2 regions of the Thioalkalivibrio sp. ALE10 genome follow, and region 1 is predicted to be linked to the other one. Evidence: predicted binding sites of a transcription regulator. Region 1 holds the regulator's gene; the other holds the start of a gene.
What was found. Region 1 encodes sigma-54, which starts transcription at its own class of promoters, with help from an activator protein. Its sites were predicted from a motif close to TGGCANGNTNCNTGCTT; they were not measured.
Positions count from the first base shown of each region.

Region 2: a site for sigma-54 is predicted at 2,437-2,453, ahead of F788_RS0111070 (pilin). Genes of this name have one in related genera too.

Region 1 covers NZ_KB906450.1:427,208-442,426, forward strand. The annotation lists gene mpl (UDP-N-acetylmuramate:L-alanyl-gamma-D-glutamyl-meso-diaminopimelate ligase) at 1-1,130, shown strand, start outside; gene F788_RS0102090 (flavin prenyltransferase UbiX) at 1,127-1,762, shown strand; gene F788_RS0102095 (LON peptidase substrate-binding domain-containing protein) at 1,759-2,361, shown strand; gene trxA (thioredoxin) at 2,418-2,810, shown strand; gene F788_RS0102105 (AEC family transporter) at 2,914-3,846, shown strand; gene F788_RS0102110 (HPr family phosphocarrier protein) at 3,850-4,122, opposite strand; gene F788_RS0102115 (PTS sugar transporter subunit IIA) at 4,094-4,519, opposite strand; gene rapZ (RNase adapter RapZ) at 4,524-5,411, opposite strand; gene hprK (HPr(Ser) kinase/phosphatase) at 5,417-6,457, opposite strand; gene F788_RS0102130 (PTS sugar transporter subunit IIA) at 6,460-6,924, opposite strand; gene hpf (ribosome hibernation-promoting factor, HPF/YfiA family) at 6,929-7,267, opposite strand; gene F788_RS0102140 (RNA polymerase factor sigma-54) at 7,271-8,800, opposite strand; gene lptB (LPS export ABC transporter ATP-binding protein) at 8,885-9,625, opposite strand; gene lptA (lipopolysaccharide transport periplasmic protein LptA) at 9,622-10,164, opposite strand; gene lptC (LPS export ABC transporter periplasmic protein LptC) at 10,161-10,739, opposite strand; gene F788_RS0102160 (HAD family hydrolase) at 10,736-11,272, opposite strand; gene F788_RS0102165 (KpsF/GutQ family sugar-phosphate isomerase) at 11,272-12,249, opposite strand; gene F788_RS0102170 (calcium/sodium antiporter) at 12,240-13,214, opposite strand; gene F788_RS0102175 (NAD-dependent epimerase/dehydratase family protein) at 13,233-14,180, opposite strand; gene F788_RS0102180 (LLM class flavin-dependent oxidoreductase) at 14,185-15,219, opposite strand, start outside.
Region 2 covers NZ_KB906455.1:164,960-178,957, reverse strand. The annotation lists gene F788_RS0111085 (nucleotide sugar dehydrogenase) at 1-304, opposite strand, end outside; gene F788_RS0111080 (MarR family EPS-associated transcriptional regulator) at 595-930, opposite strand; gene F788_RS0111075 (TIGR02281 family clan AA aspartic protease) at 1,283-1,948, opposite strand; gene F788_RS0111070 (pilin) at 2,483-2,923, shown strand; gene F788_RS0111065 (pilin) at 3,035-3,478, shown strand; gene F788_RS0111060 (tetratricopeptide repeat protein) at 3,596-5,557, shown strand; gene F788_RS0111055 (hypothetical protein) at 5,550-7,583, shown strand; gene F788_RS0111050 (glycosyltransferase family 2 protein) at 7,589-8,458, shown strand; gene F788_RS13785 (DUF354 domain-containing protein) at 8,554-9,582, shown strand; gene F788_RS14290 (glycosyltransferase family 2 protein) at 9,611-10,528, opposite strand; gene F788_RS13775 (class I SAM-dependent methyltransferase) at 11,182-11,574, opposite strand; one part of gene F788_RS13770 (IS3 family transposase) at 11,558-12,429, opposite strand; one part of gene F788_RS13770 (IS3 family transposase) at 12,429-12,684, opposite strand; gene F788_RS0111030 (mannose-1-phosphate guanylyltransferase/mannose-6-phosphate isomerase) at 12,806-13,998, opposite strand, start outside.

The DNA.
Region 1 (15,219 bases):
CGTACACCTCCGGTCCCCAGTGGCTGGCGGAGCACGTGCTGCACGACCGCTGGGTGCTGGCGGTCGCGGGGACCCACGGCAAGACCACCACCAGCTCGCTGCTGGCCTGGATCCTGGAATACGCCGGCATGGCGCCGGGGTTCCTGATCGGCGGGGTCCCCGGCAACTTCGGCGTGAGCGCGCGTCTCGGCGATTCGCCGTTCTTCGTGATCGAGGCGGACGAATACGACAGTGCGTTCTTCGACAAGCGCGCCAAGTTCGTCCATTACCGACCACGGACCCTGGTGCTGAACAACCTCGAGTACGATCACGCCGACATCTACCCGGATCTGCAGGCGATCGAGCGTCAGTTTCATCATCTGGTGCGCACCGTGCCGGGCCAGGGCAAGATCCTGATGCCCGCCGGGGACGCCGCGCTGGAACGCGTGCTGGAGTCCGGCTGCTGGACACCGGTGGAGCGGCTCGCGACCGGCGAGGATGGCCCCGCAGACTCGCCGGTCGCGCTGAGCGCTCGCTCGCTGTCTGCCGACGGGCGCTGCTTCGAGGTCCTGGAAAACGAACAGCCGTGTGGTCGCGTTGAATGGTCGATGTGCGGTCGGCACAACCAGGCCAATGCCCTGGCGGCGCTGGCCGCGGCCCGCCACGCCGGCGTGCCGCTGACCACCGGGCTCGCGGCGCTGCCGGAGTTTCGCGGGGTCCGTCGACGCCAGGAACTGCGCGCGGAGATCGCCGGGGTCCGGGTCCTGGATGACTTCGCCCATCACCCCACCGCCATCCGCATGACCCTCGAGGGTCTGCGCGGCGGACTGGACGAGGGCGGGCGCCTGCTGGTGGCGCTGGAGCCCCGGTCCAACACCATGCGCATGGGGGTGCACGCGGGTGCGCTGGGCGATGCCCTGGATCGCGCCGACGGCGTGCACCTGTACCGGCCACCCGACCTGGACTGGGCCATCGGTCCGCTGCGCACCCGCCTGGAAGAACGCCTGACGGTGGCGGCGTCGGTGGATGAGCTGCTGCAGGGGCTGCTGGACGGCCTGCGACCCGGCGACACCCTGGTGATCATGAGCAACGGCGGTTTTGGCGGGCTGCATCAGCGCCTGATCGACCGCCTGCGGGAGGAGCGGTCATGAGTCGGCGCATCGCCCTGGCCCTGACCGGCGCGTCGGGGGCTCCCTATGGCCTGCGCCTGCTGGAGTGTCTGGTGCAGGCCGGGGTCGAAGTGCATCTGATGGTGTCGAAGCCGGGGCAGGTGGTGCTCGGGATGGAGACCGACCTCGGCGTGCCCGGGCGGCCGGCGGAGATCGCCCGGTTCTTCAGTGAACGCTACGCTGCCGCGCCGGGTCAGATCCAGTGTTACGGCCCGGATCAGTGGACCGCCCCGGTGGCCAGCGGCTCGGCGGCCCCCGAGTCCATGGTCGTGTGCCCCTGTACCACGGCCACGGTCTCGGCGGTGGCGACCGGGGCCTCGCGCGGGTTGATCGAACGCGCCGCCGACGTGGTCCTGAAGGAGCGCCGCCGCCTGATCCTGGTGGTGCGCGAGACCCCGTTCTCCGAGATCCATCTGGAGAACATGCTGCGCCTGACCCGCATGGGCGCCGTGGTGATGCCGGCCAATCCGGCGTTCTACCATCGCCCCGAAGGTCTGCAGGACCTGATCGATTTCATGGTGGCGCGGGTCCTGGATCACCTGCAGATCGAACACGCACTGGGTCCCCGCTGGGGGGCCGGGCATGGCCAAGCCGGAGAGGACGGCCCCGAATGAAGACGCTTCCGCTGTTTCCGCTGAACACCGTACTGTTCCCGGGTGGTCTGCTGCCGTTGCGGATCTTCGAAACGCGCTATCTCGACATGGTGCGTGGCTGCCTGCGCGACGACAGCGGCTTCGTGGTGGTGGCGATCGAGCCGCCCGCCGAGGGCGAAGAGCCGCCGGACGAATCGGATCCGACGGTGGGGTTCCATGCAGTGGGCACCGAGGCGCGCATCATCGACTGGGACCAGCGCTCCGACGGTCTGCTGGGGATCCTCGCCAAGGGGGCGCAGCGCCAGCAGATCCACAACCCGCGGCGCGGAGATGACGGACTGTGGCTGGGCGAGGTGGAGCCGCTGGACGAATGGCCGGCGGTCAGCCTGCCGGTGGACTATGCATCGCTGGCCGATCTGCTGGAGCGTCTGCTGGATCAGCTGGGCACGCCCTGGTCGCACCTCGAACGGCACCTGGATGATTCGGCCTGGGTGGCCGGGCGGCTTGCCGAGCTGCTGCCGGTGGATCTCGGGATCAAACAGTCGCTGCTCGAATCCGATGATCCGATCGATCGTCTCGAGCGTCTGCGGGCGGCCATGCTCGCGCAGTCGTCTCCCTGACAGCATCCGGGCGGCCTGTTAAGGTAAAGGGCCGTAATTTCAAGCCGGAGCCGATCATGGCCGTTCAGGAACTCACGCAGGACAACTTCGAATCCACCATCACCGGGAATGACATCGTCATCCTGGATTTCTGGGCGCCGTGGTGCGGCCCGTGCCAGCAGTTCGCGCCGACCTTCGAGGAAGCCTCGAACAAGCACGACGACGTCGTCTTCGCCAAGGTCAACACCGACGAGGAGCAGGGCATCGCCGGGGCCTTCCAGATCCGGTCCATCCCGACCCTGATGATCTTCCGCGAGCAGGTCATCGTGTTCTCGCAGCCCGGCGTGCTGTCCGCGGCGCAGCTGGACGAGGTGCTGGGCAAGGTGCGCGAGCTGGACATGGAGGCCGTGCGCGCCGACATCGAAAAGCAGCAGCAGGAACAGGAGCAGCAGGCCGGCGGCAACGCCTGAGTCCGGCACCTGCCGCAATAACCTGACCTCCCGCGGCCCGTTCCCGGGCCGCTCCGTCCGCCACTCGAACCGACCCTGACAAGCCGACGAGGTCCCTCCCCCCGTGTTCAGCGTGATGACCCAGATGGGGGCCCTGATCGTTGCCGGGGTCGGCTGGCGGATCCTGCAGCCCGGCGGTCTGGATGCCGAAACCGCCCGCCGGGTCCTCACCACGCTCGTCTATTACCTGCTGCTGCCCGCGCTGGTGCTGCAGGTCCTGTGGACCGCACCGCTGGGTCTGGACTCGGTCCGCATCGCCCTGGTCGCCGGGGCGACGGTCCTGATCACCCTGGCCGTTACTGCCGGTGCGTGCCGAGCATGCACTGCCGACCGCGCCGCGGTGGGCGCGATGCTGCTGGCCGCTGCCTGGCCCAACGCGACCTATCTGGGCCTGCCGATCCTCGACAGTCTGTTCGGCGAGGCGGGGCGCGCGGTGGCCATCCAGTACGACCTGTTCGCCTGCCTGCCGCTGGTGCTGACCCTGGGCGTGGTTCTCGCGCGTCGCTACGGCGATGGTCGCATGCCGGCGGTGCATCCGTTGCGCGGCCTGTTGTCGGTGCCGTCGATCTGGGCCGCCCTCGCCGGTGTCACCCTGAACCTGGGCGGGGTGCCGCAGACGGTCTGGCTGGAGGAGTGGCTGGGACTGCTGGCGGATTCGGTGTCGCCGCTGATGCTGTTCGCGCTGGGCCTGGCACTGGTGTTCCACCGCTTTCACGGACACGACGCGCGACCGCTGGCGGTCGTCGTGGGGATCCAGCTGCTGCTGGCGCCGGCGGTGGCGCTGGGACTGGTGTGGCTGCTGGGGATGGAGGGGATCCCCGCGACCGGAACGGTGCTGGAGGCGGCCATGCCGGCGATGGTGCTGGGACTGGTGTTCTGTGACCGCTTCGGGCTGGATACGGGGCTGTACGCGGCCGCGGTGACCCTGACCACGGCCCTTTCGCTGGTTACCCTGCCGCTGTGGTTCGCCCTGGCCGGCGGTCTTCTGGGGGTATGAGCCTCAGGATTCCTCGCCGAAGCGGTCGGCGACCAGTTCGGTCAGGGCATCCAGCGCCGCCTCGGCATCCTCCGCGCCGTCGGTCCGGATGGTGATCTCCGAGCCCTGGGCGGCGGCCAGCATCATCACCCCCATGATGCTCTTGCCGTTCACTTCCTGATCGTTGCGGGCGACGGTGACATCGGCGGTGTATTGACTGGCGAGGCTGACGAACTTCGCGGCGGCCCGGGCATGCATGCCCAGCCGGTTAACGATGGGAACTGCGCGCTGCGGCATCGCTGGATTCCTGGTCGCAGAGAAGGATTCCGTCATGGCCCCCGGACAGCGCCTTGTTGACCAGTTCGCTCAGGGGCAGATGGCGGTAGTTGAGTACGCGGACGAGCATCGGCAGGTTGACGCCCGCGATCACGCGCGCGTTGTGTCCGCGCGCCACGCGGCTGGCCACGTTGGCCGGCGTGGAGCCGAACATGTCGGTCAGGACCAGCACACCGGCACCGCTGTCGAGGGTCTCCATGCGGGCGCGGGCCTGCGCCTGGATATCGTCCGGATCGTCGCTTTGCGACATCGCCATGGACTCGCAGTCCTCGGGCAGGTCTCCCAGCATGCTCTGCGCGGTCTGCAGGAGTGTATCGCCCAGGTTTTGATGCGTGATCAGGATCAGACCGACGCCCATGGAACTACTCCGTTTCAGGGGAGAGAGAATCGAGCTCGCGATGACGGGTGCTAACAGTAACATGTTCCCGTTCGCGCCACGCAGCTGCCAGCCGTTCCACAAGGTAGACCGAGCGGTGGCGCCCGCCGGTACAGCCGATGGAGACCGTGGCATAGCTGCGATGGTCCGCCACCAGCCGCGGGATCCAGGTGTCGAGGAAGCCGTGGATGGAGTCGAACATCGCCCCGACCTCGCCATGGCTGTCGAGGAAATGCGCTACCGCCGGATCCAGCCCGGTCAGTGGCGCCAGTTCGCGCTCGTAGTAGGGGTTGGGCAGACAGCGCACGTCGAACACGAAATCGGAATCCAGCGGCGAGCCGTGCTTGAAGCCGAAGGACTGGAACAGCAGCGACAGGCCGGCGGTCTCGCGGCTGCCGACCCGGGCCCGGAGCGTGCGCGCGAGGTCGTGCATCGACAGCCGGCTGGTGTCCACGGTCAGGTCGGCCTCCACCGCCACGTGCCCCAGCCAGGTCCGTTCCATGCCGATCGCTTCCACCAGCGGGATGCCGTCGCGTGCCAGCGGATGGCGTCTGCGGGTCAGGTGGTAGCGACGCAGCAGGACCTCGTCGGAGGCATTGAGGAACAGCACCTCGACCTCCAGGCCCGATCCACGCAGCTCGCCCAGCAGCTGGCCGAATCCGCTGAGGGCGTCGAGGCCCGAACGGACGTCCACGCCCACGGCCAGATGGCGGTCACCGCCGGTGTCGTAATGACCGCTGCGGACCTTCTCCACCAGTTCCGGCAGCATCGGCAGCGGCAGGTTGTCGACACAGAAGTAGCCGGCGTCCTCCAGGGTATGCAGGGCGACGGTCTTGCCGGAACCCGACAGACCACTGACCAGCAGCAGACGCATGTGGGTCAGCCCTCGGGATCGGGGTTGGGAACCGTGGTGCTGGGCCCGCCGATGTGGAAGATGGATTCCTCCTGCTGATCCTCGCCCATCTGGCGCCGCTGGCGGGCGCGCAGATCGTCCCCGGCGATGTAGCCCTGCATGTGCAGCAGGTGATTGCGGACCGCGGCCTCGATCATGACCGCGATGTTGCGCCCCGGCGCCACCGGCAGGCTGATCAGCGGGATGCGCAGGCCGAGGATCTCGCTCTCGCCGCGGCGCCCGTTCAGGCGGTCGTCCGGCACCGGCGAGGGCTCGTTGTGATCGCGCAGATCGATGATCAGGCGCAGATACTTGCCGCCCTTGATCGCCGAGTCGCCGTACATCGCGCGGATGTTGAGCACGCCCAGGCCGCGCACCTCGAGCAGGTCCTGGAGCAGGGCGGGGCAGTGTCCGCGCACGATATCCGGGGCAATGCGCGCGAACTCGGGGGCATCATCGGCGATCAGCCGGTGGCCACGCGAGATCAGCTCGAGTGCGACCTCGCTCTTGCCGACGCTGGAAGCCCCCGAGATCAGCACGCCGATCCCGAGGATCTCCATGAACACCCCGTGGCGCACCTCGAAATGGGCGAGGCGCTGCTGCAGGAAATAGCGCAGCAGCGCGATGACTTCGTGCGATGAGGTGCGCGTGCACAGGATCACCGGCAGCGGGTCGTCACCTGTGTGCGGCATGCGCGGGAACGGGCAGGTGTCCTCGGCGAAGATCACCATGGTGGTGCCCGTGCGGGCCATTTCCAGCACCAGGTGGTCACGCTGCTCGTCGGACAGGCCGGCGATGTAGCGGGCCTCGTAGTCGCCGATGACCTGGATGCGGTTGGGGCGGATCAGGTTCAGGTGGCCGGCCAGCGGCAGGTCGCCATCGCCGAATCCCAGGAGTTCGCGGTCGCCCGCGGCTTCCTCTCCGTGGACGTAGCGCAGATCCAGACGGCTCCCCATCGCCCGCGTGAGCGCGGCGATGGTGATGTTGCTCGCGGTGCCGTCGGCTGCCGCTTCCGCCCGGTCGGCCATGGTCAGGTGTCTCCCAGCGCCCGGCTGAGGGCCTGCTGGACCCCCGCGCTGTCCGCGGCGCGCCGGATGCCGGCGAGGGTGTCCGGCTGCGACAGCCCGCGCGCGAGCTGGGCCAGCAGGTCCAGGTGTTCGCTGGTGGCCTCTTCCGGCACCAGCAGGGCGATCAGGATGTCCACCGGTTCGTGGTCCATGGCTTCGAAATCCACGCCCTGATCCAGACGCAGGACCGCGATGCGGGGCGTATCCAGCTCGGCGAGACGGCCGTGCGGGATCGCCACGCCATGGCCGAGCCCGGTGGAGCCCAGTTTTTCGCGGGCCGACATGGCTTCGAACGCGGCACTGGCCGCCAGTCCGTCCGCGGCCCCGTCCACCAGCAGATCGGCGAGGGTTTCCAGCGCTCGTTTCTTGCTGGAGCAGTCGGTTTCCAGTCCGATGCGCTCCGGGGTGATGAGCTCGGCCGGATTCATCGGCTTACTGGGGCTGTTCGCGGTTGCGCTGGGCGCCCTCGGCGCGATGATGATCCTTGACCTTCTCCTTGTGCTTGATCAGCTGGCGGTCGACCTTGTCGATCAGGCCGTCGATGGCGGCGTACATGTCATCGTGGCTGGCCTCGGCGTGGATGTGGTTGCCGCTGACCTGCAGATTCGCTTCCGCCTTGTTGTGCAGCTTCTGCGTCTTCTCGTGGTTCAGCACCACGTGCACGTCGATCACCTTGTCGAAGTGGCGTTCCAGCTTCTGGAATTTCTCGTTGACGTAGTCGCGCAGGGCGTCGGTGATGTCGACGTGGTGTCCGGTGAGATTGATCTGCATGGGTCAGGCTCCTTTCGGTTTGCTTCCGGTCGGCATGGCGGCCATCTGGCGGCGTTCGCTGGAGGATGGCAGGTTCATGCCCTCCCGGTATTTGGCCACGGTACGCCGGGCCACGTTGATGCCCCGATCCGCGAGGATCTGGGCGAGGCGGGAATCGCTGAGCGGTTTGCCCGGCGTTTCCTCTTCGATGAGTTCGCGGATCATGGCACGAATCGCGGTCGCGGAGCATTCCCCGCCGTCGCTGGTGCCCACGTGACTGGAGAAGAAATACTTGAATTCGAACACCCCGCGGGGGGTGTGCATGTATTTCTGCGTGGTCACCCGCGAGATCGTGGACTCGTGCATCTCCAGGGCTTCGGCGATGTCGCGCAGGATCAGCGGCTGCATCGCCACCTCGCCGTGTTCCAGGAACCCCTGCTGGCGTTCGACGATCGCGCGCGCCACGCGCAGCAGGGTGTCGTTGCGGCTGTGCAGGCTCTTGATGAACCATCGCGCCTCCTGCAGCTGATCGCGCATGAAGGCGCTGTCGCGGGCATCGGAGACCTGGCGGACCATGCCGGCGTAGAGGTCGTTGATGCGAATGCGCGGGGCGATCTCGGGATTCAGGTCGACCTGCCAGCCCCGGTCGGTATGACGCACGTAGACATCCGGGACCACGTATTCCGGCGGTGTCTCGCTGATCTGGGCGCCGGGGCGCGGGTTCAGCGTGCGGATCAGGTCCAGCGCCGCGGCCAGTTCGTCGCCATCGCGTACGCCGCTCTGGCGCTGCAGGGCCTTGTAGTCACGCCGGGCAAGGGCGTCCATGCCGTGTTCCAGGACCGCGCGCGCCGCCTCGCGCGAGGGCGCGTCCGGCGCCAGCTCACCCAGCTGGACCTCCAGGCACTCGCGCAGATCCAGCGAACCGACCCCCAGCGGGTCGCAGTGCTGCAACCAGTGGCGTACGGCCTCGACCTCGTCGGTGTCGACGGGGGGTTCTTCACTCCGGCTGATGGTCTCGGCCAGGGTCTCGACGTCGCCCTCGAGGTAGCCGTCGCCGTTGATGGTGTCGATCAGGGCGGCGCCGATGCGCTGGTCGCGCGGGGTCAGGTGCGACAGATGCAGCTGCCACAGCAGGTGATCCTGCAGCCCGCCGCCGTCGTCGTCCGAGGTGTTCTCCAGCGGGTCGCGGTCGTCCGGACCGCGCGGGCTGGCGCTGGCGTCGTAGATGTCTTCCCAGCGGCTGTCGGTCACCAGCTCGTCGGGGATGACGTCCTCCGAGCCGCCGGCATCCACCGTTTCGCCGGTGCCGGCGGCGTCGCTGCCGCTCTCGCCGTCGTCGGTGTTCGCGTCGCTGGCAGTGTCCGCGGTGTCCCCCGCGTCGGCACCGAGTTCGTCATCCTCGGCCTGTTCCAGCATGGGATTGCTTTCCAGCGCCTGCTGGATCTCGGCCTGGAGCTCCAGCGTCGACAGCTGCAGCAGCCGGATGGCCTGCTGCAGCTGCGGCGTCATGGTCAGCGTCTGACCGAGCTGCAGATTCAGCCCGGGCTTCAGCATGAGTTGGGAAAGGCGTTGGTCACCATAAGTGAATAGTAATCCCTTGCTGCGGGCTTGTGCACCGTCCGGGTGCGGCGGTCGGTGTCACAGGCGGAAGTTTTCGCCGAGGTAGACCTCGCGCACGCGGGCGTCGGCCAGCAGTTCGTCCGGCGTGCCCGCGCTCAGCAGGCGCCCCTCGCTGAGGATGTACGCGCGATGGCAGATACCCAGGGTCTCGCGTACGTTGTGATCCGAGATTAGTACGCCGATGCCGCGTTCGGCCAGGTGGCGGATGACTGCCTGGATCTCGCCGACCGAGATCGGATCGACCCCGGCAAACGGTTCGTCCAGACAGATGAACTGCGGATCGCCGGCCAGCGCGCGGGCGATCTCGGCGCGCCGCCGCTCGCCTCCGGACAGCGCGATCCCGGGGCTGTGGCGCACGGTCTCCAGCTGGAATTCCTCGATCAGGGCGTCGCCGATGCGGCGGCGCTCGTGGCGGTCGAGTTCCGGGCGCAGTTCCAGCACTGCCTGCAGGTTGTCCTCGACCGACAGGCGGCGAAAGATCGAGGCCTCCTGGGGCAGATAGCCCAGCCCGGCGCGGGCGCGTTCGTGGATGGGCGCCCGGGTGATGTCGCGCCCGCCCAGGGTGATGCGCCCGGTATTGGGCCGGATCAGTCCGACCAGGCTGTAGAAGCAGGTGGTCTTGCCGGCTCCGTTGGGTCCCAGCAGGCCGACCACTTCGCCGGGCACCAGGTCGACATCCATCGCGTCCAGCACGGTACGCTGGCCATAGCGCTTGCTCAGCTCGCGGGCGACGAGATGGCCGTCGGCCCCGGGGCTCATGGATCGTCCTCGCGTGGCTGCAGGCGGATGTGCACGCGCTCGTCGTCGGTGTCGCCGCGTTCGGCGCGGATCACGTCGCGTTCGAGATCGTAGGTGATGCGCTGCCCGCGGGCATCCTCGGCGGCGGTGATGACGCGCGCCCGTTCGGTCAGGATCACGCGTTCCTCGTCGAGGAAATAGTCGATGCGCAGCCCCTCGGCGATGCGCGTCTCGCCGGTCTCGGGATCGGGCGACTCCAGGCGTGCGGGCTCGCCGTGGGCCTCGATCTCGTAGGGACGGCGCTCGCGCATGTGCACGATGACGCGGTCCGCTTCCAGGGTGGCATCGCCGCGCACCACGATCACGTCGCCCGTGTAGGTTCCGGTGCCCGCGCGCTCGTCCATCTCGGCGTGGTCCGCGGTGATCTCCACCGGCAGGGCATCCTCGCGGCCGGTCGCCGGCGGGGCCGCCAGGAACAGTGCGAGTACCCCCGTCACGGCAAGCAGCAGGGCCGGTCGACGGATGCCCGCGCGGCGATGTTCGGTTGTGGCCGGGTTCATTCCGGGCGGTCCTCCTGCGGCAGGTCGCTGTACAGCGTGTAGACCTCGGCGAGCAGCTCAATGGTATCCGCTTGCGGGTCGGCGCGCAGGCCGGTGCCCCGCTGGAACAGTCCCGGCTGTTCCAGGGTGCTCGGGGCCGACGAGGTTGTCAGCCGGGTGTCCAGCGCCACGCGCACGTCGCGCGACTCGATCACCGTGCGTACGCGCGCGTCGCGTTCGGGGCGCACGCCGCGGGTGTGGCCGAAGGTATGCAGGAGTTCGCGATCGGGCTGATGTGCCGCGCGCGGGGCGCGCCAGGTCCAGTTCAGGCCCCGTTGGTCCAGCAGATCCAGCTCCGGGTCATCGATGAACTGGACCGCATCCCGGTCGTATTCGCGCAGCCGCGACCCCTGCAGGCGGTGGGTGGGCCGCCCGTCCTCGCCGGTGACATGCGCGGTAAACCCCTCGATCTGCAGCGTGGGTTCCGCGTCGGCCGCGGGTTCGGCGGGCGGCTCGGCCGCTGCCGGCCCGGCGAGCAGGCATCCGGCGGCCAGCAGCCGGGCGGCGAGCGGGGCGCGGCGCGGATCCGGGGTCATGCGTGCAGGTAGCTTTCGAGCACGGCCTCAAGGCGGCCGCGTGCAGCCAGCAGGTCCTCGCAGACTTCGCGGACCGCGCCGCGCCCGCCACCGGCCGTGGTGACCCATTGCGCGTGCTGGCGCACGAACGGATGGGCGTCGCCGACCGCGATGCCCAGGCCAACCCGGCGCATCGCCGGCAGATCGACCACGTCGTCGCCGACGAACGCGGCCTCGTCGGCGCGGTGCCCGGTCTGCTGCAGCAGCTGTGCCAGTGCCTCCCCCTTGTCCCGCCGGCCCTGGATGCAGTGGCGGATGCCCAGATCCTGCAGGCGATGTTCGACGACCGCCGACTGCCGCCCGGTCAGGATCGCGACCTCCAGGCCTTCGTCCATGGCCATGCGCAGGCCGTGGCCGTCGCGGCTGTGGAAGGCCTTGTACTGTTCGCCACCGTCGCCGAGAAACAGCGCGCCGTCGGTCAGCACGCCGTCGACGTCCAGGATCAGCAGTCGGGTGCCGCGCTGCAGGCCGGCGAGATCGATGTCGTCATGCATCAGGCCACCCCCGCGCGCAGCAGGTCGTGCATGTTGATCACCCCCTGCAGCCGGCCGTCCGCATCGGCGACCGGGAGGGCGTTGATGCGGCGGCTTTCCATCACCTCCAGGGCCTCCGCGGCCAGCCAGTCGGCGCGGGCGGTGTGCCCGCCCCGGGTCATCACCTCGCCAATGGTCAGCGTCTCCAGGCTCTCGCCCCGGTCCAGGGTGCGGCGCAGGTCGCCGTCGGTGAAGACCCCCAGGATTCGCGCGTCGGCGTCGCTGACGATCACCAGTCCCAGTCCCTTGCGGGTGATCTCGAACAGCGCATCCTTCAGCGGCGCGTCTGGTGCGATGCGCGGGATCGCCTCGCCGGTATGCATGATGTCGCCGACGTGGATCAGCAGGCGCCGCCCGAGGCGCCCGCCGGGGTGCGAACGCGCGAAATCGTCGGCGGTGAAGCCGCGCGCATCCAGCACCGCCACCGCCAGGGCATCGCTCATCGCCAGGGCCGCGGTGGTGCTGGAGGTCGGCGCCAGCCCCAGCGGGCAGGCCTCGTGTTCCACGCTGACATCCAGGTGTACGCTGGCATCGGTGCCCAGGCGCGAGCCGGGGTTGCCGGTCATCGCGATCAGCGGGACGTCCAGGCGTCGGATCAGCGGCAGGATGGTGAGGATCTCGTCGGTCTCGCCGGAGTTCGACAGGGCGATCACTACGTCGTCGCGGGTGATCATGCCGAGATCGCCGTGGCTGGCCTCGCCCGGATGCACGAAGAACGCCGGCGTGCCGGTGGAGGCGAGGGTGGCCGCCAGCTTGCTGCCGATGTGGCCGGACTTGCCCATGCCGGTAACCACCACCCGCCCGCGACAGGCGAGGATGTGCCGGCAGGCCGCGAGGAAGGCGTCGTCGATGCGCGCGGTGAGGCCGCGCACCGCGTCGGCCTCATTTTCGAGGACCGCGAGGGCGAGCTTGCGGGTGGTTTCGGGGTTCAGATCCATGCCGGTGCCGTGATTGCGAGACTCACAAGGTAGCCGCTGAAGGCCAGCAGGAGAAGGGCCCCGTGCCAGCGGGTGATGCGGCCGGCGCCGAAGCGGGCGGCCAGCAGCACCGCCACCGTCAGGCCCAGCATCACCGGATAGTCACGGGTCAGCACTGCGGGTTCCACCGCCAGTGGCGCGATCAGGGCGGGTACCGCCAGCACCGCCAGCAGGTTGAACAGATTGGAGCCGACGACGTTGCCGAGGGCCATGCCGGTTTCGCGCCGCAGCGCGCTGGCCACGGTGGTGGCCAGCTCCGGCAGACTGGTGCCGATCGCGACCAGGGTCAGGCCGATCAGCAGTTCGCCGGCTCCCAGGGCGGTGGCGATCTCGACTGCCCCCCAGACCAGCGCCTGGCTGCTCGCCAGCAGCACCACCAGACCGCCGGCGAGCCACCCCAGGGCGGTCGGGAGACCGCCGGGCGTGGCCGCCGGCGGGGGCGGGGCCAGCCCGGGGTCGGACTCCGGGGGCGCACCGGGGTGGCGGGCCGCGCGGATCATCCAGACCACGACCGCGATCAGGCCGGCCAGCATGATCACCCCTTCCGCCCGCGCCAGCCGGCCGTCCAGCAGCAGCAACAGCACGCCGAGCGTGGCCAGCAGCAACAGTGGCAGTTCGCGTCGTACCAGCCCGTGACCGGCGACGATCGGGGTGATCAGGGCGGCCAGCCCGAGTACCAGTCCCAGGTTGGCGATGTTCGAGCCGATCGCGTTGCCCACCGCCAGCCCCGGCGCTCCCTGCAGGCTGGCCAGCAGCGAGACGATGATCTCCGGGGCCGAAGTGCCGAAGGCGACTACGGTAAGGCCGATCAGCACCGGCGAGACCCCGAGCCCGCGCGCCAGGCCGGCGGCGCCGAACACGAAGCGATCGGCACTGGCGGCGAGCAGCACGAGACCACCGACGACGGCGAGCAGCGGCAGCAGCATGCGTGGTCCGGTCGCCCCCTATCGATTGCCGACCCGCAGGCGCTCGAGGCACTCCGGGGTCGTGACCCGGGGTTGCCAGTCGAGTTCCCGGCGTGCGCGCGTGCAGTCCAGGACCAGCGGGCCGTCGAGCCCGCGCACCCAGCCCGGGTCGCCGGCGCGCGCGCTCAGGCGCCAGGCCAGCGGGTGCAGTCTGCGGATGAGGCCGGCGGGCACCGGCAGGGTCAGGCGCCGACCGTGACGGGCCATGGCGCGCAGCGACCACACCGGTTCGGTGCCCAGGTTGAAGCAGCCCGGGGCACGGCGGGCGACTGCGGCGGCGATCGCTCGCGCGGCGTCCTCCTCCCACAGGATCTGCACCGGTGCGTCGATCCCGGCGGGGTGAAGGCGGCTGCGGGCGATCCGTTGCAGCAACGGGTGGGCATGTGGCCCGACCACCGCGGGCGGCCGCAGCACGGTGGTCACCAGCTCCGGATGCTCGCGGTCCGTGGCCTCCAGGGCCTGTTCGGTGGCGACCTTGTCCTCGGCGTAGGGGAAGCGCGGGCGCGGCGGCTGGTCCTCGCTCAGGGGGACGGGCGAGTCCGGCCACGGGCCGTAGACCGCGGCGCTGGAGAGGAACACCACATGGCGCACACCGGCCTGCGCGGCGGCCGCGAAGACCGACCGCGACAGGTCTACGTTCTGCCGGCGCACCCAGTCGCGGTCGTGGCGCCGGCGTCCGCCGTGCCCGCCCATCAGCTGGAAGGCCAGGTGCACCAGGGTATCGGTCCCGGCGAGGTCTTCGGGCGTCAGTTGCGCCAGATCCTTCTGGCGCAGGTCGTAGCGGTCCGCCGGCAGGGTCGCGGCCCCGGGGAAGTCCGCCGGTTCGCGATCCAGGGCAATGATCCGCTCCACCTCCGGGGTGTGCAGCAGTTCGGGCAGCAGGACCCGGCCGATGCGACCCGCCGCACCGGTGACGGCCACGCGCATGCGGTTATCGGGTCGGGGCGGGGCCATCGAGGCATTCCGGCATGACCTCTTCGGCGAAGCAGCGCATGGACTCCTCCGCCAGTTCGCGCCGCACGGCCCCGGCGCCGAAGGCCAGCAGCAGGTGGTCCACGCCCGACTCGCGCAGGGCCTCGATGCGCTCGCGGCATTCCTCGGGGGTGCCGACCAGCGTCATGCCCAGCATGTCGAGGATCTTCAGATTGATCCCGGCCTTGACCAGGTGGCGGAAGCGGCCCAGCGAGCGGTAGTAGTCGTAGCCCTCGATCAGACGTTCCAGCACCGGCAGGGTCTGCCGGAACATGTTGCGGTAGAACCATTCGAACGCGGGCTTGGCCTCGCGTCGGGCACGCTTGCCGTCCGGCAGGCACAGCACGCCGAGGGTCATGCCGACCCGGGGCGGGTGCGGGGTGTCGCCGGCGGCATGGGCCCAGCCCTCGCGATACAGGCGGATGTCCTCGCGGATCATCTGCCACGGCTTGAACGGGCCGGCCAGCGCACCGATGCCCTGCTGCGCCGCCCAGGTGAACGACTCGGGACTGACCGCGGCGGTCCACAGCGGCGGGTGCGGGTCCTGCAGCGTTGCCGGCATCACCGGGACGTCGTCGAGGTGGTGGAAGGGCCCGTGCTGGGTGATGCGGCCGGTGGCGAAGGCCTGGCGCAGGGCGTCCAGTCCGGCATCCACACGGGCGCGGCCTTCGCTCATCTCGGCGCCGAATGTGGCATATTCCGGCGGCGAGAAGCCGCGGCCGATGCCCAGCTCCAGGCGTCCCCCGGAGAGCTGGTCGAGCATGCCGACGCGCTGCGCGACCCGCAGCGGGTGGTGATAGGGCAGAGGCACGACCCCCAGGCCCAGGCGCAGGTTCCGGGTGCGCTGGCTGGCCGCGGCGAGCACGAGATCCGGCGCGGTGGAATGCGAGAACTCCGGCATCAGGTGGTGTTCCACCAGCCACGCGGTGTTGAATCCGAGGGTGTCGGCGAGATCCCACAGCGCCAGGGTGTCCTCGATCGCGCGGTGTTCGTC
Region 2 (13,998 bases), on a different contig from region 1:
GGATGACGGATTCGACCGAGCGGGTGTTGAAGTAGTTGGTCTGCGGGTCGTAGTCGGTGGGCGTGGCGATGATGATGAACTCCGCGCCCTGGTACGCCTGCTGCGGATCCAGAGTTGCGGTCAGGTTCAGGGAGCCGTTGCCCAGGAACTCCTCGATCTCGGCATCGATGATCGGCGATTCGCCCCGGTTGATCTTCTCGACCTTCTCCGGCACCACGTCCAGCGCCACCACCTCGTGGTGCTGCGCCAGCAGCACGGCATTCGACAGGCCCACATAACCGGTTCCGGCCACCGCAATCTTCATTCCGTCATCCTTCCTGATCTGCTTGATTTCCCGCCCCCGTAGGAGGCCAGCCCCCTGGCCGATCGGGCCCGGGACACGCCCATCGCGCAGCGGGCTGCGCTCCTACACCGTGGGAGGCCAGCCCCCTGGCCGATCGGGCCCGGGGCACGCCCATCGCGCAGAGGGCTGCGCTCCTACACCGTAGGAGGCCAGCCCTCTGGCCGATCGCCCCCGGGGCACACCCCAATCGCGCAGGGGGCTGCGCTCCTACGACAACCCGGCACCCCGTAGGAGGCCGGCCCTCCGGCCGATCACCCCTCCTCCCGGCCCCGCCTCAGCTCTTCCTCCAGCGCCGCGATCTCCGCCTGAATGGCGGCATGCTCCTCGCGCTTGCGCTTGAGGAACGCACGGGCCAGCCGGGCCTTTTCCGCCACGCCATGAGGGGTGAGCTTGTACAGGTAGCGGGTCTTGTTCTCACTGCGGGCAAAGTTGCCCGCCTTGACCCAGCCCTTGTCGATGAGCGCCCTCAGGGAATAATGCGCACTTCCCACCGACACCCCCAGCCGTTCCGCCAGTTCGCGCTGGCTCAGCTCGGGATGGTCCTGAAGGATCTTCAGAATGCGGTACTGGATCTCGTCTCGCTGCAATTCACCGCCTTCGAGGGGCTTTCGGCGCGTCGGCGCCGGGAGGGGCGACCCGCGAACACGCGGATGCATCCGCACGGCGACGCACGGCCGGCGCCGTTCACCCCCTGAACGAACGGGACGTATTGGATCATACCCCCCGTGGACCGGCAAGGACACATCACCCATCGTGGGAGCGTGCCCGCACGCGAACAGCCTCCCCACCCGCCTGCAGGAGCCTGCTCGCAGGCGAACAGGTTGGGCCCGAGGCGAACGCACGTCTGTTCGCGGCCGAGGCCGCTCCTGCGGTGCCGCCGCCACCGCCCGCCTGTGGGAGCCTGCTTGCAGGCGAACGGCGAACCGGGGCGAACAGCCCCTACCGCAGGATTAACGCATCACCGCTGGGTTCCACCTCCACCCGGTCGAGAAAGGTCCGCCCCAGGCGCGCCCGGTCGATGTGATCGTCCGGCACGATCACCGCGCTCACGCCACTGCGGCGGATGCCGCCCACCCGCACTTCATCCAGCGTCACGCGGCGGGCGTTCACGCGGCCGCGCTCGGTACGCAGGTGCACCGTATTGCCGGCGTCGGCGTCCACCCCGGCGCGTTCGGCGTCGCGCTCGCGCAGCATCACCGACTCGGCCTCGCGGTCCACCTCCATGGTGATGGCCCGGCCGTTCACTCCAACCGTCAGGCTGTGAACCCCGCGCGAATCACGGTACACGGTGATCCCGGGGTCGGCGGCCTCTCTCTCACGGCCCGCGGCTTCACCATCGGCCGAATCCGCATCGCCAGCCCCTGTGGAAGCGGGTTCCCCCGCCCCGCGCTCCAGCCAGCGGGTCTCCCCCGCGAACTCCACCTGCACACGCCCGCCGCCGGCCTGCAGCACCCGAACCCCGCCGGGACCGCTCTCGCCCTCGGCCACCACGGCCCGCTCGCCGTCCACCGACAGGACCGCCCGGCCGTCGAACACCGCGTGGACGGTGATGTCGGCGGCCGCAGCGCCGGGGAAAACGCCGGAGAGCGCGAGGGCGGCGAGCATGGCGAGGCGAGCGACGTAGCGTGTTTCCCGGAATTTAATCATTGTTCTTTGTATACAACCTTGGCGTTTCGCCTGCGAGCAGGCTCCCACAGACCGGTGTGGCGGGGGCCGCGTAGGAGCGGCCTCGGCCGCGAACCGGACGTGCGTGCGCCCGGGCTCCGGCTGTTCGCCTGCGAGCAGACCCCTGCGCGATGGGGCGCATCCAGACCCCGATCGGCCAGAGGGCTGGCCTCCTACCGAGGGCAGCGCGCCCGGTAGGAGGCCAGCCTTCTGGCCGATCAGGCATGTCCAGCACCCCCACGCGCAGAGGGCTGGGGGAAGGATTATTGGCCGGGCAGCGGGGGCATACAAGAGCGACTACCGGCCTGGGCGACAATCCCGATGGGCACACTCGGGCATACCCGCAAACTGACCAAGGTTGTCACTCGGAGGTGACCAATTTCGTCACCCGAGACTGACAATCGCCGTCACACTCGGGGTGAGTGAGTTGGCACGGAATGTGATTGCCCGCACAAAAAACAAAGGAGCATCCACATGCGACAACTCATCCAGAAGGGCTTCACGCTGATCGAACTCATGATCGTGGTCGCGATCATCGGCATCCTCGCGAGCCTCGCGCTGTTTGCCTACGCGGACTACCAGGTGCGGGCACAGCTCGCCGAAAGCGTTTCGCTGGTGGGTCCGGCGCGGAATGCCGTGGAAGAGTTCTACAACGAACGGGGAGCCTTCCCGCCCGACAACGCCGCGGCAGGGCTTATGAGCCCTGCTAGCTACAATGGAAGTTACACCGAATCCATCGAGGTCCATGACGACGGCACCATCCGCGCGCTAATCGGCAACGACGCCAGCGCGCGCGTGGCAGGCGGCTACATGGTGTTCTCCGCCTCCACCGCAACCTCCGGCGTCGTCTGGCGGTGCAGCGGACGCGACGATGTGCCCACTCGCCTCCTCCCGTCGGGCTGCCGCGAAGACTGACCTCCGAAATTTCCCTGCCCGGCGTATTGCAATACCTGGCATTACGATTGCATACTTTCAGGCAGGGTTTAGCAGGACCCTGACCAACTCCCAAGAGCAAGGAGCAACACCATGCGCAAGCAAGTCCAGAAGGGTTTCACCCTCATCGAACTCATGATCGTGGTCGCGATCATCGGTATCCTCGCGGCCATCGCCCTGCCGGCCTACCAGGACTACACCGTCCGCGCCCAGGTCTCGGAAGGCATGTCGCTGGCCGCCGGTGCCCGCACTGCCATGGCCGAGTATTACAATAGCCGCGGCACGTTCATCGATGGCGATAACTCGGATTACGGTCTGGCCTCCTCGGGATCGATCACCGGTTCTTACGTCAGCGACGTCTCTGCTGGAAGTGGCCTCATCACTGTTAGCTACGACGGCCCGAGCGCCAACGCAAACATCACCAACGCTGAACTGGTGTTCTCGGCGGACACCGATTCCGGCGGTTCCGTGAACTGGATTTGCAAGCCCGGCACAAATATGGAAAACAAATACCTGCCGGCCGACTGCCGTGACTGATCTTTACGAGATCATTCAGCCGTTCATCGGCTGAAACCGGCCCTGAACACCCCGCCCCGGCGGGGTGTTCTTTTTAGACTCCTCTCCACGAGTCCAACTGTCCAGCAAGAGGCGCAGGTGAACGAAAGCCCCTATACCACTTACGGAATTGCGTTGCGCACCACCCTCCTGGTTGCGCTGCTCACGGGGATTGCGCTGGTCTACATGCCAGGAACCACTGGGGGGTATGTCTTTGACGATATGCACAACATCGTCGACAACGCAGCCCTCGAAATGAGTGAATTTACTAGCGACGAATTCGCCCGGGCCGCCTATTCTTCCGATGCGGGCCGTCTTAACCGTCCCATCGCCATGGGCACCTTCGCCCTGGAACGCTATTTCTTCGGGCTGGACCCGTTCCCGATGAAGATCACCAACGTGGTGATCCACCTGATCAACACGCTGCTCGTGTTTGCCCTGGCGCTGCTGGTGGCGCGCCGGCTCGAGCAGCGCCTGACCGACCGGCACGGGCATGGCCTGAGTCTGGTCATCCCGTTGCCGATGTTCGCCCTGGCCGTGGCCGCCGCCTGGGCGCTGGCCCCCATCAACCTGACCGGCGTGCTGTACGTGGTCCAGCGCATGGAGGCGCTGGCCACGCTGTTCATGCTGGCCGGCCTCATTGTGTACATCCTCGGGCGCCTGCGGATCGAACGCGGTCGACTGCGCAGCGGCTGGGCCCTGGTCCTGGGCGGGCTGGGCCTCGGCACGGCCCTGGCCGTGCTCAGCAAGGAAAGCGGGGTGATGCTACCGGTGTTCGCCCTGCTCGCCGAGTGGCTGCTGTTCGGCTTCGGCGCGGCCGGTACGGCGACCCGGCGCGGGCTATACTGGCTGTTCGGCCTGGTGCTGGTGCTGCCCGGCGTGGCCGGGCTGGCCACAGTGCTGCCGAACAATCCGGAATTCCCCCATCGGCCGTTCGACCTGTGGGAGCGCCTGTGGACTCAGGCCCACGCGATGTGGTTCTACATGCGCAACATCGTGGCACCCGACCCCGGCGCACTCACGCTGTACCACGATGCCTTCCCGCTTGCGCGGGGCTGGAACGAGCCCTGGACCAGCCTGCCGGCGGCCCTGGGCCTGCTCGGACTGGTCGCCGGCGCTTTCGCACTGTGGCGCCGCTACCCGCTGATCACCTTCGGGGTACTGTTCTTCTTCATCCCGCACCTGCTGGTGTCCACCATCATCGGCCTGGAGCTGGTGTACGAACACCGCAATCACATGGCCTCGGCCGGCCTGATCATGGCGGTGTTCGGGGTGCTGCTCTCGGGGCGGCCAGGCGACTCGCTCGCGTTCGCGCGCAAGGCAGCCGTAATCGGCCTGATCGTGCTCTACGGGTTTCTCACCTTTCTGCGCGCGAACGAATGGAGTGACCCTATCCAACTGGCGTACTTCGAGGCTACCCGCCAAGGCGACTCTCCACGCGCGGCATATGAATTAGGCCAGATGCTGATCGTTTCAGGCGCAGAACCCGGGGACCCTTCTTATTCCCTGGCAATACAGCAGTTTGAGCGAGCGTCTCAACTGCAGCCACCTGGACTACTGCCTTATCAGGCCTTGATTTACGAACACGCCCGCCATGGCCTCGATGTGAACGAGTCATGGTGGGAGGCCATGCGGCAACATATCCGGGAGAAACCACTCGCTGCCCAGGATCAAGGATCCCTGAGAGGCCTAGTGCGAGCAAAGGTGCGAGGCGGTATAGAGATTGACGTTCAGGAACTGGGGCAAACACTCCGCCTGGCCTATAAAAATCACTCCGGCCGACGGACGGTATCCTTCATATACGGAGAATACCTATCCAACGTCGAGGAAGACTTAGCTACCGAGGAATCGGTATTCCTCCAATACACACTGGAAAGGCCAGACGACCCTGCAGGATGGGTCCAGCTGGCCCGGACGCAACTGGGATTAGGCAAGCACCAGAATGCACGGGCAAGCCTTGAAAGAGCCGCTGCCACCGATCGTCATTCTCGCCATGATCCCCTGATCCGCTCCTTGAGGAAGCAGGCTTCTACCCGTGTTGTGGAACCAATCGATGGCTAGGCTCCTGCCAAAAACTTCCGTGCTTTCGGCCCGACTTGGGTTGTTGACGGCCCTCCTCGTGCTGCTGGCCCTCGCCTGGCTGGTCTACCGCCCGGGCCTGTCCGGCGATTTCATCTTTGATGATCTGACCAACCTGGCCCTGCTCGGTTTCTACGGCACCATCGACAACCTGCAGGCGTTCTGGCTGTACGTGCTGTCGGGCTTTGCCGGCCCCACCGGCCGGCCGGTGGCGTTGGCCTCGTTCCTGATCGATGCGCGCAACTGGCCGGCGGACCCCGAGCCGTTCAAGCACACCAACGTGCTCATCCATCTGGCCATCGGCGTGGTGCTGTTTGGCTTGCTGCACCGGCTGGCACGGGCACTGGAGGCGGACGCCCGCACCGCCGCGCTGGTCGCACTGCTGGCCACGGCGCTGTGGCTGCTGCACCCGTTGTGGGTCTCCACCACGCTGTACGTGGTGCAGCGCATGGCGCAGCTCGCCACGCTGTTCGTGCTGGCCGGGCTGTGGCTGTACGTGCGGACGCGGCTGGCACACCCGCCCGAGGTCCGCCCGGCCACCGTGCTCGGCATGGCCGGCGGTATCGGCGGGTTCGGCCTGCTGGCCGTGCTCTCCAAGGAAAACGGGGCCCTGCTGCCGCTGCTCGCGCTGGTACTGGAAGGGACCATCCTGGCCGCCCATGCGCGTCGACATGGCCTGCAGCCGACCCGCGGGTTTGTCTGGTGGCGGCGGATCGTACTGGGCGTTCCGGTCGCGCTGCTGCTGGCCTATCTGGCCACGCGCGCCGGTGCGCTGTTCAGCGACAATCCTGGGAGCCGCCCCTACACCGCGCTGGAGCGCCTGCTCACCCAGGGCCGCATCCTGTGGGATTACGTGGGCCACCTGGCCCTGCCCCGTCCGGTCACGGGCGGGGTGTTTCAGGATCATGTTACCTTTTCTACCGGCCTGTTCAGCCCGTGGACCACGGCGCTTGCCTGGGCGGCCTGGATTGCCCTGGGCGCGATGGCCATTGTGTGGCGGTTGCGCTTCCCCGCGCTGGCGGCGGCCATCCTGTTCTTTCTGGCCGCGCATCTGCTGGAATCCAGCTTCATCCAGCTGGAACTCTACTTCGAGCACCGCAACCACCTGGCCGCCGCCCTGCTCGGCCTGCCGCTGGCGCTGGCCTGGCTACGCTGGGAACGTCCGGATGCGCTCACCCGCACGCTGGTGCCCCTGCTGGTCATCGCCCCACTGGCCCTGGTAACCGCGCTGCGCGCGGACCTGTGGGGCAGCCCCTTCCAGCAGGCCCGCGCCTGGGCCGAGGCCCGCGAGGACTCGGCCCGCGCCCAGCACTACCTGGCCGGTTTCTGGCGCGAGACCGGGCACTATGAGGAAGAAGAACGGCTGATCCGTCGAGCCATCGAACTGAACCCGGACGGTATTGCCTGGCGCATCCGTGCCGTGGGCATCGCCTGCGAACGCGGCCGCGACCCGCATGAGCCACTGGAAGGCACGCTGGCCGCCCTCGCCTCCATGAGTGCCGTACGCTCGGTACAGCGCTCGCAGGTAGACACCCTGCTGGAACACCTGCACGGCGGCGGCTGCCCGGGACTGGACCAGCCCGAAGACGTGCTCGCCATCATCGACCGGCTGGAGGCCGACGACCGGGCCCGCAACCGCCCCGGGCTGGGCTCCACTCTGGAACTGTGGCGCGGCCATGTGCACCTGGACCAGGGCGAGATCGAACCCGCGGTGGCTGCCTACCGGCGCTCCCTGGGCGAAGAACCCCGGCCGGGACGGGTCCTGGCCGTGACCGCGCGCATCGCCAGCGCCGGCCATCTTGAAGATGCACTCACGTTCCTGGAGACCACGCCGCTGGACACCCGCGCCCGAGGCACGCACATCGACGGCATCCGCGCCCGCTACACCGAACGAACGGGGTATTATGAGCGCGAGCGCGAGCACCTGCGAGGGGCCATCCTCGAGGACCTGCTTGCACCGGATTACCCGATCCCGGCCCCGAGGACCGGGCAGGCCAACATGGAGTGAAGCGCATGGATCCGCAGCTGAGCATCATCCTCCCCGCCAAGAACGAAGCCGCCGCCATCGGACCGGTCATCTCGGCGCTGGTGGAGCAGTTCCCCCGGGGCGAGGTGCTGGTGGTGAACGACGGCTCCACCGACGAGACGGAACAGGTGGCCCGTGAGGCCGGCGCCCGGGTAGTCACCCAGCCCTACAGCATGGGCAACGGCGCCGCGATCAAGCGCGGGGCGCGTTCGGCGCATGGCGAGATCCTGGTGTTCATGGACGCCGACGGCCAGCACGACCCGGCGGATATCCCGCGCCTGCTGGAACGCCTGGAAAACGGCTACGACATGGCGGTGGGCGCGCGCCAGCGCGGCTCGCAGGCCAACCTGGGCCGCGGCCTGGCCAACCGCTTCTACAACCGCCTGGCCAGCTTCATGACCGGGCAGCGCATCGAGGACCTGACCTCCGGATTCCGCGCGGTACGCGCGCGGCTGTTCCGCGAGTTCCTGCACCTGCTGCCCAACGGCTTTTCCTATCCGACTACCATCACCATGGCGTTCTTCCGCGCCGGGTACCCGGTCTGCTACGTGCCCATCCACGCCGCAAAACGCATCGGCCAGAGCCATATCCGCCCCATCCAGGACGGCATCCGCTTCCTGCTGATCATCTTCAAGATCGGCACGCTTTATTCGCCGCTCAAGCTGTTCGTGCCCGTGGCGTTCCTGCACGGCTTGCTGGGCGTGGGGTACTACGCGTTCACCTTTCTCACCCAGGGGCGGCTCTCACTGGCAACCATCTTCATGCTCACCGCCGGTGTCACCATCTTCCTGATCGGCCTGGTGTCCGAGCAGATCACCCACCTGATGTACAAGGATGCGTATCAAGAAACGGAATAGCTTGCCGACTGACAACGCTTGTCCACCTCCCACACGCTACTTGTGGACCCACACTTCAATGATCACTCCGCATATTGCTACTCCGGAGCCAGCCCATGAAGATCCTGGTTGACATCTGCCACCCTGCCCATGCTCATTTTTTCCATCACCCCATACGCAGCCTGACCAATGCAGGGCATACCGTTCTGGTTACCAGCCGCGACAAGGACGTCAACCTTGCGGTACTGCAAGGACTCGAGATCCCTCACCACCCCTTGCCGGCTCCCAAAGGCAAAGGTGTTTTTGGTCTCGCCCGAGAACTAATCCAGCGGGACTATGCCCTATTGCAAGTGGTAAAACGCGAAGCCCCCGACGTCATGGCCGCAATTGGCGGCACATTCATCGCCCACGTTGGACGTCTCACACGGACACCTTCCCTCGTGTTCTACGACACCGAAAACGCACGCCTACAGAACACAATGACATATCCCTTCGCCGATCAAATCCACGTCCCTCGTGCTTACCAGGCCAAGCTACCCCAAAAGGCCACCAGATACCCCGGATACCACGAACTAAGTTACCTTCACCCGTATCAATTTACCCCGGACTACCAAACGGCACACGAGAACGGCCTGGCCCCCGACCGCCCCAATTTCATACTCCGCACAGTCGGCTGGCACGCAAATCACGATCTAGGCGAAACCGGATGGACGCAGGAATTGACCAATGCGCTGGCAAACTATCTCTCTAGGCAAGGAAATGTCCTCATCAGCTCTGAAACTCCGCTTCCGCCAGCACTCCAACAATTCGCATACACCGGAAGCCCATCAAAAATCCACCACTTGATGGCATTTTCCAATCTATACATCGGAGAAAGCGCCACGATGGCTTCTGAATGTGCTGTCCTAGGTGTCCCGGCAATATATGCCGCCCACACCGGCCGGGGGTACATTACCGAACAGCAAGACCGCTACAACCTCGCCCGGCACATAACTGACCTCCGCTTTACTACTATCAGGGATGCCATCGATAACACCCTCAACATCCCTCAGACCACTTGGCACGAACGAAGGGCCCGGCTACTTCGAGATACAATTAATGTTTCTGATTATATTACCAGAACCATAGCCGTTAACTCCCAGTAGACGGCTAAATAGTATCGAAAAACGCCCTTTACGCTTCCCCGCTACCCCCAGACTTTCCCACACGCGCCCTCCGTTTCTCCAAACCGTCTTTGACCCACCAAATTAACGATCCACCCTTGATACCCCACGGACTCCAACTCAAACCTGAGTGCCACACCAGCCCAACGACACGCAATGCAACCTTAGGCCCGTACGACATCGCTCTCACCACAAACCCCAAACCCGACCTTCTAACCCGTACCCCTTCTATATGCATCAATTCCGCCATCCTTACCCACACCCTAACCCTCTCGATATACGCTTCCGAATCGCGCGTAACCGTCAAGCTACCTGACCGCCGAAAAACCCTATACACCGGCGCAGGAACCACCCGTATTTGGCTTGCCCTAATTGCCCCAAGAACATTAAAGACTACATCGTTACTCACCATTGTTTCTTCGAAACTCAGGCCCTGTTTATCAATAAAACTCTTCGAGTAGACTTTACCAAACGGATTAACGTGACCAATTTGCAATAAACCTAAGTTCCGCGGTGTCGGATTCGCATAATAATTCAGGCATAAATCATTCAACCTACTCGCCCTCGCCGACCCATGGCTATCGCCTTCACAAACACCCTCTAATAGAAAATATACGAGCTCATCTTTTGACTCAATAGACCGATCAAATATATCAAATGCCCCGGAGATAAATTCGTCATCTGAATCCGCAAAGATCACAAACTGTCCATTAGCCATAGCCAATCCTACATTTCTTGCAGAACCTGCCCCGGACGGTGAAATTGTACTCCCCCAAACAACGCCTGGATAACGCGGCATCAACTCCAACAAATGACCTTGATTGTCACTGGAATCATCCACCACAAGGCACTCTAGATCCATTCGTGATAAAGGAATAGAATCCAGCAATCGACACAATCTTGCGAAATCTTCTCTATGCGGAATCACTACGGAGTATTTGATTTTTCTCACAACCACCTCTCAATCAATTTCCACCAAGCGAATTGCTCCATGCTCAATTTTTCAGATTACGGCTAGTTTTCAAGTCCCGGTTGGTTGTTGACACCGTGACGGCGCATGCAGCGGTCCAGCGCCGACCGGCAAAGATCGGGGTTCAGGCACTGACGCGCCACCATCGGCAGGACGTCCAGCGACAGCGGTGCAACCTTCCGAGCCTAGACCAAGATCGTGTACTGTTTGGCGGCGCGAGTCGGGTGCATCGCCTTCTGACGATGAGCCCGGTCTTCCACATCGATGTGCCGACGGCGCAATTTTTGCGCCGCCATGCCGCTGATGCGTTAGCGCCCAGCCACTTCTGGATCGCTGACGCCAGCCGGCGCCTCCTGAACCTCATGCCGGGTCCGGGGCGTGGTGCGTGCGTTGGAATCGACCGTAGTAGCAATGCGAACAACCTCCCGTTGGCTCCTCGAACACAACAGTCATTTACCATTGGGCATACAGCAAACGGGACCTTCTCTCGCGGGATGTGATCAGGCGAGACCTGACACGCAAGTTATCCAGCGCTCGACGTCGGAGGCCACCGGATCATGCTGGCGAGCCACATCCATCCTCGGGATCTTTCTCTCGTGAATTGATGGATTTCATAATTTTCGAAACACGAAAAATCTATGATACGGGTTTTCGCCAACACGATAATTTCTAATCATCTTCATAGACACTACGTTCGAGAGATCATATTGCACCCGCGCTAACGAATAACCAGCTTTGTTTATCTCCCAGTAATGTTCGCCATCGAATTGATGTTCGCGCGCCCCGATCCGTGGCTTGGGAATCGAGATCCACCTCAAACCTACCAAAGGAATGTGGATCGCCATTGGCCACCGCTCTGCTGCATCCGGAAGCGAGATAATCGCACCCTTGCGGGCCACCCGCGCCATTTCGCGGAAGATGGCCAGACTCTTTTCGTATGGCACGTGCTCCAACATCTGGAACGCGCAGACCACGTAAGCTTCCCCGTCAAGAGGACCATTCATTCTTAGAGTCCTCAGCGGTTGAATGGAGCTGGGCGTAGACGACCGGCGGCAGGTCGCCGAGGGCGTCATGCGCCCGCTCCTCGTTGTAGTCGATCACCCACCAGTGGGTGATCTCGCGGACCTCCTCGAGGTCGTTGAACAGGTAGAGATCCAGGACCTCGTTGCGGTAGATGCGGTTGAAACGCTCGATGAAGGCGTTCTGGTTCGGCTTGCCGGGCTGGATGTACTGAATGAACATCGCGTTCGCCTCCGCCCAGGCGCGAAAGGCGTCGGACAGGAATTCCGGACCATTGTCCACGCGCAGGATCTGCGGCAGACCGCGCTCGGCCTTCACCCGTTCGAAGGTCCGGGTCAGGCGGTGGCCATTGATGGAGGTGTCGATCTCGATGGCCACCGCCTCGCGGTTGAAGTCGTCGACGATGTTGAAGGTCCGGAAGCGCTTGCCGGTGTACAGCCCGTCACTCATGAAGTCGGCGGACCAGACCGTGTTCGGCGCATCCGGTACGAACAGCGGGTTATAGGCCCGCGGCGGCAGTCGTCGCCGGGTGCGGCGCGGCTGGTTGAGGCCCATGGCCCGATACACGCGGTGCACCCGCTTGTGGTTCCAGGGGTGGCCCTTCCGGCGCAACCGCCGGTAGAGCTTCCAGAAGCCGCGCCGGGGCGCGTCGTCCACCGCTTCGTTGAGGGCGTCGATCACCGGTTCGTCACGCTCGGCCGGTGACGGCGCCTGAGGACGTCGATACCAGGCCGACCGGGAAAGCCCAACACAGCCGCAGCTGCGGCGGATGGACAGGCCGTGGCGCTGGTGGAGAAAAGCCACGGCTTCCCGCTTCTCGGTCGGCCTCAGAGCTTTCGGTCGATGAGGTCCTTCATCGCCGTGTTCTCGAGGGACAGATCGGCGTACATCTGCTTGAGCCGGCGGTTCTCCTCCTCCAGCTCCTTGAGGCGCTTGAGGTCCGAGGCGGCCATGCCGCCGTACTTCGACTTCCAGTTGTAGAACGTCGGCTGGCTGATCCCGTGCTTGCGGCAGATCTCCTTCACGGACTGCCCGGCATCCGCCTCCTTCAGGATCGACAGGATCTGGTTCTCGCTGAAGCGTGACTTCCGCATGGCTCCCCTCCCGGCTGCTCGACCTCGATTGTGCCAGAGGACTCTAATAACCACTGGTCCTCGTGGAGGGGAAGCTTACGGGCTCCAGACGCAAGCTGGCGGAACCGGGACCGCAAACCATTCACCCACCGGTTCCCAGCCGCTCGATGTCGTCTTCTCCAAGATAATCCCCAGTCTGCACCTCAATCACCTCCAGCGGCCCCTCGCCCGGGTTCTCCAGGCAATGGATCTCGTGCAGGGGGATGTAGGTCGACTGGTCTTCCCACACATCATATACGGTTTCCCCGCGCGTGACGCGGGCGGTGCCGGCGACCACGATCCAGTGTTCGGCGCGGTGGCGGTGACGCTGCAGGGAGAGCCGCGCGCCGGGGCGCACGTGCAGGTGCTTGACCTGGTAGCGTTCGCCGGTCTCCATGCTGCGGTAATGGCCCCAGGGGCGGTGCACGGTGGGGTACTGGTGCACCTCGGGGCGGTCCTGCTCGCGCAGGCGTTGGACCAGGACGCGCAGTTGGGGGAGCCGGTCGCGGGGTGCGGCGAATACAGCGTCCGGGGTGGCAATCACGGCGAGCTCCTGCAGGCCGAGGGCGGCGACGAGGGTGTCGTGGCCTTCCACCAGGCTGCGGGTGCAGTCCTCCAGCACGGTGTCGCCGCGGGTATGGTTGCCCTGTGCGTCCGGGGCCTGCAGGGCGGCCAGCGCTTCCCAGGAGCCGATGTCGGTCCACTCGGCGTCCAGCGGGGTGACGGCGGCGGCCTCGGTGGCTTCCATCACGGCGTAGTCGATGGAGCGCGCGGGGGCCTGGCGGAAGGCGTCGGGATCGGGGCGGAGGAAGTCGAGGTCGTGCCGGGCATCGGCGATGGCGGCGCGGGCGGCGCGCGGGATGTCGGGGGCGTGGCGTTCCAGTTCGGCCAGTACGCGCGAGGCGCGGAACAGGAAGATGCCGGCGTTCCACAGGTAGCCGCCCTCTTCCAGGTATTGCCGGGCGGTGGCGGCGTCGGGTTTTTCGGTAAAGCGGGCCACGCGGGCGCCCGCATCACCCAGTGACTCGCCGCGGCGGATGTAGCCGTAGCCGGTCTCGGGGCGCTCGGGGGTGACGCCGAAGGTGACGAGGTAGCCGGCTTCAGCCAGCGGGGTGGCGCGGGCCACGGCCGCGTGGAAGTCGCGGGTGCGGGCGATGTGGTGGTCGGCGGGCAGGATCAGCAGCAGCGGGTCGCGGCCTGCGGCCTCTTCACAGGCCGCGGCCAGGGCGATGGCGGGGGCGGTGTTGCGGCCCTCGGGTTCCAGCACCAGCGGCGGCAGGTCGGTGTGGCCGGCGC